DNA from 2 places in the Cedecea davisae genome. Region 1 is predicted to be linked to the other one. Evidence: predicted binding sites of a transcription regulator. Region 1 holds the regulator's gene; the other holds the start of a gene.
The links. The regulator PurR, encoded in region 1, represses purine synthesis genes. The targets are predictions, from matches to a motif close to CANGCAAACGTTTGCNTG.

Region 1 (4,281 bases):
TTTGCTTTGCCCTATACTCCTTTGGCGCAGGCGTCCGAGCACGTCCGTCACCATGCTGCACAGAAAAGCCACCCGGCGAAGACCTCAGGTAAAAGCAGCAAGGTCAAAGAGAAAGCAAAAACAAAGGTCAGCACCAGCTCCACAAAGAAGTCCGGAAAGAAAGAAACCGTTCAGGCAAAAAGCAAAGTCGCAAAGAACAAAACCTCCGGCAAAAGCAAAACCCTCGCAAGCAGCAGTAAAAAAACCTCTCAGAAATTGGCCATTCAGCCAACCGCCGCCACCTTCACTGAAAAATGTACCCACCGTAAAGGGCATAAAAAACAGTGCGTAAAGGTGAAGGCAGAAAAAAACCAGACTATCGCTCAGGCGCATAAAGTCCGGGTGCAGAAAGCACAGAAAACGGCAATGAACAAACTGATGGGCCAGATTGGTAAGCCTTATCGCTGGGGCGGCACTTCGCCTCGTACCGGTTTTGACTGCAGCGGCCTCATTTATTACGCCTACAAAGATCTGGTTAACATCCGTATCCCGCGCACCGCAAACGAAATGTATCACCTGCGTGATGCCGCGTCGGTTGGCCGTGGCGAGCTGGAAAGCGGCGATTTAGTGTTCTTCCGCACCCAGGGGCGCGGCACCGCCGATCATGTGGGTGTCTACGTCGGCAACGGCAAGTTTATCCAGTCTCCGCGCAGCGGCCGCGATATCCAGATTACCTCCCTGAGCGAAGATTACTGGCAGCGTCACTACGTCGGCGCCCGCCGCGTGATGACTCCGAAAACCATCCGCTAAATACTGAACTGCCCGGCAACGGGCAGTGCCTTTCTGCTTTTGCACACTCTTTCAATTTGTTACCCTAATAACCACAATAAAAGTAGTTATTTGGTGTACTCAAAATAACAAGGAGTGAAGCAATGTCGTTCGAACTACCCGCCCTGCCCTATGGCAAAGACGCTCTCGCGCCCCACATCTCGGCCGAAACCCTGGAATACCACTACGGTAAGCATCACCAGACCTACGTCACTAACCTGAACAACCTGGTAAAAGGCAGCCCGTTTGAAGGGAAAACGTTAGAACAGATAGTGAAAAGTTCAGAAGGTGGAATTTTCAATAACGCGGCTCAGGTCTGGAACCATACCTTCTACTGGCACTGCCTGGCACCGAACGCTGGCGGAGAGCCAACGGGTGAGCTTCTGGCTAAAATTAACCAGGCGTTTGGCAGCTTTGAGGCGTTTAAAAAGCAGTTTAGTGAAGCGGCAATTAAAAACTTTGGTTCGGGCTGGACCTGGCTTGTGAAAAATAGCGATGGCGGCCTGGCTATTGTTTCTACCGCGAATGCCGGAACGCCGCTGACGACCGACGCCACGCCGCTGCTGACCGTGGATGTCTGGGAACACGCCTACTATATCGATTACCGTAACGCTCGCCCGGTGTACCTTGAGCATTTCTGGGCGCTGGTAAACTGGAGCTTCGTGGCGAAAAACCTCGCCGCCTGATAACCAGAGAGCAAGACGTTTCTCTGTTTGCCAGAAATGTTAAGGGCCGCATTGAGCGGCCCTTATTAAATCAGTGCAGTACGGCGGTTAGCGCACCGGCAACAATCAAGCTCAGTACGACAACCGTGGTCACCACGGAAAACTTCAGATCGGTACTCATCGTAAGCTCCTTTATTTCCCTACAAAGTGTAAGTGGGGTGATTTTCCCACAATTGGCGATAAAAATCCTGCTGGATTTGCACAGATCTCGGTTTTCCCTCTTCCACTTTGCTCCGGGATAAGCCAAAATCCTTCGCTAATTTACCGCGTATCGCCCGGCAACGCCCTCCTCCCGCTGTATGTCGCATTCCCGACAGGCCTGCAACCAACGTGTTGCCCCAGGAGTTAGCGAAGGCAAACGTTTAACACATGAGTTATCAGGAGTTTACGATATGGTCTGGAGTGACATCTAATGGCAACGATTAAGGACGTAGCGAAACGCGCAAACGTTTCCACTACAACTGTGTCACATGTCATCAACAAGACCCGTTTTGTTGCGGAAGAGACGCGCAACGCCGTTTGGGCGGCCATCAAAGAGCTGCATTATTCTCCGAGCGCCGTAGCCCGCAGCCTGAAGGTCAACCACACCAAATCTATTGGCCTGCTGGCAACCTCCAGCGAAGCGCCCTATTTTGCCGAAATTATTGAGTCGGTTGAAAATAGCTGCTTCGCCAAAGGCTATACCCTGATCCTCGGTAATGCGCACAACAACTTTGATAAGCAGCGCGCCTACCTGTCGATGATGGCGCAAAAACGCGTTGATGGGCTGCTGGTGATGTGCTCCGAGTACCCGGAAACGCTGCTCTCCACTTTGGAAGAGTACCGCCATATTCCGATGGTGGTCATGGACTGGGGCGAAGCCCGCGCCGACTTTACCGACTCGGTCATCGATAACGCCTTCCACGGCGGCTATCTCGCTGGCCGCTATCTGATTGAGCGCGGCCATCGCGACATCGGCGCTATTCCCGGCCAGCTGGAACGCAACACCGGCGGCGGTCGCCATGCCGGGTTCCTCAAGGCGCTTGAAGAGGCCAATATCAAGGTGCCGGAGAACTGGGTGGTTCAGGGCGACTTTGAGCCGGAGTCCGGCTACCGCGCCATGCAGCAGTTGCTTAACCAGCCTCATCGCCCTACCGCGGTATTCTGCGGTGGCGATATTATGGCAATGGGCGCCATTTGCGCAGCGGATGAGATGGGACTGCGCGTGCCGCAGGATATCTCCATCATCGGCTACGATAACGTGCGCAACGCCCGCTACTTCTCTCCGGCGTTAACCACTATTCACCAGCCGAAAGAGCGCCTGGGTGAAACCGCCTTTAATATGCTGCTCGACCGTATTGTTAACAAACGCGAAGAGTCGCAGACTATTGAGGTGCATCCGCGCCTGATCGAGCGCCGCTCGGTTGCCGACGGTCCGTTCCGCGACTACCGCCGCTAAACGCTCAGCGGAGCCGGGTTTTGCCGCCCCGGCTCCTGCAGCCATTCCTGATTCATCGTCTCGCTGTCCCCGAGGTAGTCCAGCAGCCAGCTTAAAGCCGGCGAGGCATCGTCCTGCCGCCAGGTCAGGCAACAGGCCGCATCCGGGAACGGATTTTCCAGCGTCAGCTCCCGCCACTCGCCGCCGTCCAGCCATGGCTTAGCAATGTGGGCGGGCACCATGCCAATGCACAGGCCCGCACTCAGGCAGTCCGCCCCCGAAGCCCAGTCCGGCACCACGACTCTGCGCTGGTTATCCAGCAACCAGGTAATGCGCTTGGGCAGAGAACGTGAAGTATCTTCCAGCACCAGCGACGGCCATGCCCTTAGCTCATCATCAGGAATAACACCTTCGTGTTGCGCAAGCGGATGCCCGGAGGAAACCACGCAACGCCAGCTTAACGCCCCCATATCCCGGAACGCATAGCGCCCCCCTACAGGAATGGCCTGAGTTGCGCCTATAGCCGCCTCAACCCGCTCGTCCGCCAGCGCGTCCCACACGCCGTTGAACACTTCCTGAAACACCCGCAGTTCGATATCCGGGAAGTGACGATAAAAATCCAGCACCAGCTGGCGGGTCCGCTCCGGCTTCACGATATTGTCCACCGCGATGGAGAGATGCCCGCGCCAGCCGTTGGCTATCTGCTGGCACTGCTGGCGGGTTGCCATCATTTTTTTGATAACAGAACGCCCTTCTTTAAGAAAAAAGGCTCCGGCGGCGGTTAACTCAACATCGCGATGGCGACGTTCAAACAGCGGCACGGCCAGCCATTCTTCGAGCTGACGTACCGTATAGCTTATGGCAGAAGGCACGCGATGCAGCTCCTGGGCCGCCCCGCTAAAACTGCCGTTGCGCGCCACCGCGTCAACGACCTCCAGAGAATATTCAGACCACATGTTTTTTGCCTGCAAAAATTTTGAATGCAACTCGCAAATATTAGCGTTTCACAAGCGCTTTTGCACTCCGTAGACTCCTGCCCCGTTAACCTGCTATCAAAATCAAGAGAAAACTATGCAACCATCAAAGGGATTTCTTATCTGGCTTGCCGGGCTGAGTGTGCTTGGCTTCCTCGCCACCGACATGTATCTGCCCGCCTTCGCCGCCATTCAGCAAGATCTGGGGACTAACGCCTCGGCGGTCAGCGCCAGCCTGAGCCTGTTCCTCGCCGGGTTTGCCTTCGCGCAGTTAATGTGGGGCCCGCTGTCAGACCGCTTCGGGCGTAAACCTATTCTGCTGATTGGCCTGGGGCTGTTTGCCGTCGGCTGTATCGGC
Region 2 (4,281 bases), 1.8 Mb from region 1:
GGCTTCGGCCTTGTTACTGAACACCGCGCTGATGGTGCCGTTTATCTTCTTCTGCTTGCAGGCGTCAATAATGGCCTGCAGGTTACTTCCGTTGCCGGAAATCAGCACCACGATGTGTTTCATTACTCGATGACCACGCGCTCTTCGGAATCAGATGCTTTGATAATACCGATTTTCCACGCCTTTTCACCTTTGGCCTGCATCAACTCAACCGCTTTATCCGCTTCGGCGGCAGGCAGCGCAATAAGCATGCCCACGCCGCAGTTAAAGGTGCGGTACATCTCGTGACGGCTGATGTTTCCGGCCTGCTGTAACCAGCTGAATACCGCCGGCCACTGCCAGGAGGATTCGGTGATAACGGCCTGAGTATTGTCCGGCAGCACGCGCGGAATGTTTTCCCAGAAACCGCCGCCGGTGAGGTGGGCGATGGCGTGCACGTCTACCTGCTCAATCAGCTCAAGAATGTTTTTCACGTAAATACGGGTAGGCTCCAGCAGGTGGTCCGCCAGCGGTTTACCTTCCAGCTCTGTCGCCAGAGGATCGGTACCGCTGACTTCCAGCACTTTGCGCACCAGAGAGTAGCCGTTAGAGTGCGGGCCGCTTGAACCCAGAGCAATCAGCACGTCGCCGTCGGCCACTTTGGAGCCGTCGATGATTTCAGACTTCTCAACCACGCCTACGCAGAACCCTGCGACGTCGTAATCTTCACCGTGGTACATGCCTGGCATTTCGGCAGTTTCGCCGCCTACCAGCGAGCAGCCAGACTGTAAGCAGCCCTCGGCGATGCCGGTGATAACGCTGGCGGCGGTATCCACGTCCAGCTTGCCGGTAGCGTAGTAGTCGAGGAAGAACAGCGGCTCGGCGCCCTGAACCACCAGGTCGTTAACACACATCGCCACAAGATCGATGCCGATAGCGTCGTGACGCTTTAAATCCATTGCCAGACGCAGCTTGGTGCCCACACCGTCGGTGCCGGAAACCAGAACCGGTTCGCGATATTTTTGAGGCAACGCGCACAGCGCACCGAAACCGCCCAGTCCACCCATCACTTCCGGGCGGCGGGTCTTTTTCACTACGCCTTTAATTCTGTCGACCAGAGCGTTACCAGCATCAATATCTACACCGGCATCTTTATAGCTGAGAGAGGTTTTATCGGTCACTGCGGGTTCCCCACGGATGGCATGAAATAAAAAACGCGGCAATTCTAACAGTGCAGGCAAACGTTTGCGAGCCTCTTATCATCGGCAAGAAAAGAATTCCTGAGATAGACTCATTCCAGTCCGGTTGATCTCGATCATCCCATTAGCTGTAGCGCAGCGGCAAAAAAGCGGTATAATCCGGCGATTTTTTTTGTGGTAGCCAACTATCTCGGGGGAGAAAGAGTATGAAGATCGTGGAAGTGAAACACCCACTCGTCAAACACAAGCTGGGCCTGATGCGTGAGCAAGACATCAGCACCAAGCGCTTTCGTGAACTCGCCTCAGAAGTTGGCAGCCTGCTGACTTACGAAGCCACCGCGGATCTGGAAACCGAGAAGGTCACCATCGAAGGCTGGAACGGCCCGGTGGAAGTTGACCAGATCAAAGGTAAGAAAATTACCGTTGTGCCAATTCTGCGTGCCGGTCTTGGCATGATGGAAGGGGTGCTGGAAAACGTACCAAGCGCGCGTATCAGCGTGGTGGGCGTTTACCGTGACGAAGAGACCCTGCAGCCGGTTCCTTACTTCCAGAAGCTGGTTTCTAATATAGAAGAGCGCATGGCGCTGGTGGTTGACCCGATGCTGGCGACCGGCGGTTCCATGATTGCCACTATCGACCTGCTGAAAAAAGCGGGCTGCACCAGCATTAAAGTGCTGGTTCTGGTTGCCGCGCCGGAAGGCATCGCGGCGCTGGAAAAAGCCCACCCGGATGTGGAGCTGTTCACCGCTTCTATCGACCAGGGGCTGAACGAGCACGGATACATCATTCCCGGCCTCGGTGACGCGGGCGACAAGATATTTGGTACTAAATAATAAAAGCAGCCGACTTCGAAAGTCGGCTTTTTTTTGATTTCAGCAAACACCGTACGTCTAAAATCATACTCAGAGGAAAACCAACATGACACGCCGTGCTATCGGGGTCAGTGAAAGACCACCTTTATTGCAAACGATTCCGTTAAGTCTTCAGCATCTGTTTGCCATGTTCGGCGCAACGGTCCTGGTGCCGATTCTGTTCCACATTAACCCGGCCACGGTGCTGCTGTTTAACGGTATCGGCACGCTGCTGTATCTGTTTATCTGTAAAGGTAAAATCCCGGCTTACCTGGGCTCAAGCTTCGCGTTTATCTCTCCCGTGCTGCTGCTGTTGCCGCTGGGTTATGAAGTGGCGCTGGGCGGCTTTATTATGTGCGGCGTGCTGTTCTGCATCGTGGCGCTGATTGTGAAAAAAGCCGGCACCGGATGGCTGGACGTGATGTTCCCGCCTGCGGCAATGGGCGCGATTGTTGCCGTCATCGGTCTGGAGCTGGCTGGCGTAGCAGCCAACATGGCTGGCCTGTTACCGGCCGAAGGCAGTTCGCCTGATTCCACCACCATTATCATTTCTCTGGTGACGCTGGCGGTAACGGTATTCGGCTCGGTGCTGTTCCGCGGCTTTATGGCGATTATCCCGATCCTTATCGGCGTACTGGCGGGCTACGCGCTCTCCTTCGCGATGGGCGTGGTTGATGTTACGCCAATTCGCGAAGCGCACTGGTTCGCGCTGCCAACCTTCTACACGCCGCGTTTTGAATGGTTCGCTATCTTCACCATCCTGCCTGCCGCGCTGGTGGTGATTGCCGAGCACGTTGGCCACCTGGTGGTGACCGCCAACATCGTTAAAAAAGACCTGATTCGCGACCCGGGCCTGCACCGCTCGATGTTTGCTAACGGCATCTCGACCATTTTCTCCGGCTTCTTCGGCTCCACGCCAAACACTACCTACGGCGAGAACATCGGCGTAATGGCCATCACCCGCGTTTACTCCACCTGGGTTATCGGCGGCGCGGCGATCATCGCGATTCTGCTTTCCTGCGTGGGCAAGCTGGCGGCGGCTATCCAAATTATCCCGGTGCCGGTTATGGGCGGCGTTTCCCTGCTGCTTTACGGAGTGATCGGCGCGTCCGGTATTCGTGTGCTGATCGAGTCCAAAGTGGATTACAGCAAAGCGCAAAACCTGATCCTGACTTCAGTTATCCTGATTATCGGCGTGAGCGGCGCGAAAGTTCACATCGGCGCGGCCGAACTGAAGGGCATGGCGCTGGCGACCATCGTTGGCGTGGGCCTGAGCCTGATTTTCAAGCTGATTAGCATCCTGCGCCCGGAAGAAGTTGTTCTGGACGCCAAAGAGAACGACGCCCAGTCGTAATCCTCTTAAAACCGGGCGGATCCTCGCCCGGTTCTATCCACCCCCAAAACTGTGGTAGACTCATCGCGATTTTCTGCCTGTTATGGTTGAGGTACTTCTGAATACGCCGGCACAGCTCTCACTGCCACTCTATCTTCCCGACGATGAAACCTTTGCGAGTTTCTGGCCGGGCGACAACCCTTCTTTGTTAGCCGCGCTGCAAGCGGTTCTCCGTCAGGATCACAGCGGGTATATCTATTTCTGGTCGCGCGAAGGCGGCGGGCGAAGCCATCTGCTTCATGCCGCGTGCGCGGAGCTTTCCCAGCGTGGTGAAGCCGTGGGCTATGTGCCGCTGGATAAGCGCACCTGGTTCGTACCGGAAGTGCTCGACGGCATGGAACAGCTTTCTCTGGTGTGCATCGATAACATTGAATGCGTGGCGGGGGATGAACCGTGGGAAATGGCGATCTTCAATCTTTATAACCGCATTCTCGAGTCCGGCAAAACGCGCCTGCTGATCACCGGCGATCGCCCTCCGCGTCAGTTAAATCTGCAATTACCGGATCTGGCTTCGCGGCTCGACTGGGGGCAAATCTACAAGCTACAGCCGCTTTCCGATAACGACAAATTACAGGCGCTCCAGCTGCGTGCCCGCCTGCGCGGTTTTGAACTGCCGGAAGACGTGGGTCGTTTTCTGCTTAAACGCCTCGACCGCGAAATGCGCACTCTGTTTATGACGCTCGATCAGCTCGATCGCGCTTCAATCACCGCCCAGCGCAAGCTCACCATTCCGTTCGTCAAAGAAATTCTCGGGCTTTAATCTTCCCCGTCCTGCGACGGGGAATTCAGGCTCAAACCCTGCACAACCTCTCGGCCGCTGCATCAAGCGTGGCTTCTTGTTTGGCAAAGCACAGGCGAA

Region 2: the regulator PurR is predicted to act here: its motif matches at 1,214-1,231, upstream of purM (phosphoribosylformylglycinamidine cyclo-ligase).

The regions. Positions count from the first base shown of each region.
Region 1 covers NZ_CP172054.1:2,810,823-2,815,103, forward strand. The annotation lists gene ACG1VR_RS13425 (NlpC/P60 family protein) at 1-789, shown strand, start outside; gene sodB (superoxide dismutase [Fe]) at 912-1,493, shown strand; gene ACG1VR_RS13435 (YnhF family membrane protein) at 1,564-1,653, opposite strand; gene purR (HTH-type transcriptional repressor PurR) at 1,945-2,970, shown strand; gene punR (DNA-binding transcriptional activator PunR) at 2,967-3,905, opposite strand; gene punC (purine nucleoside transporter PunC) at 4,021-4,281, shown strand, end outside.
Region 2 covers NZ_CP172054.1:1,054,487-1,058,767, forward strand. The annotation lists gene purN (phosphoribosylglycinamide formyltransferase) at 1-123, opposite strand, end outside; gene purM (phosphoribosylformylglycinamidine cyclo-ligase) at 123-1,160, opposite strand; gene upp (uracil phosphoribosyltransferase) at 1,385-2,011, shown strand; gene uraA (uracil permease) at 2,097-3,383, shown strand; gene ACG1VR_RS05565 (DnaA inactivator Hda) at 3,481-4,182, shown strand; gene ACG1VR_RS05570 (pyridoxal phosphate-dependent aminotransferase) at 4,214-4,281, opposite strand, start outside.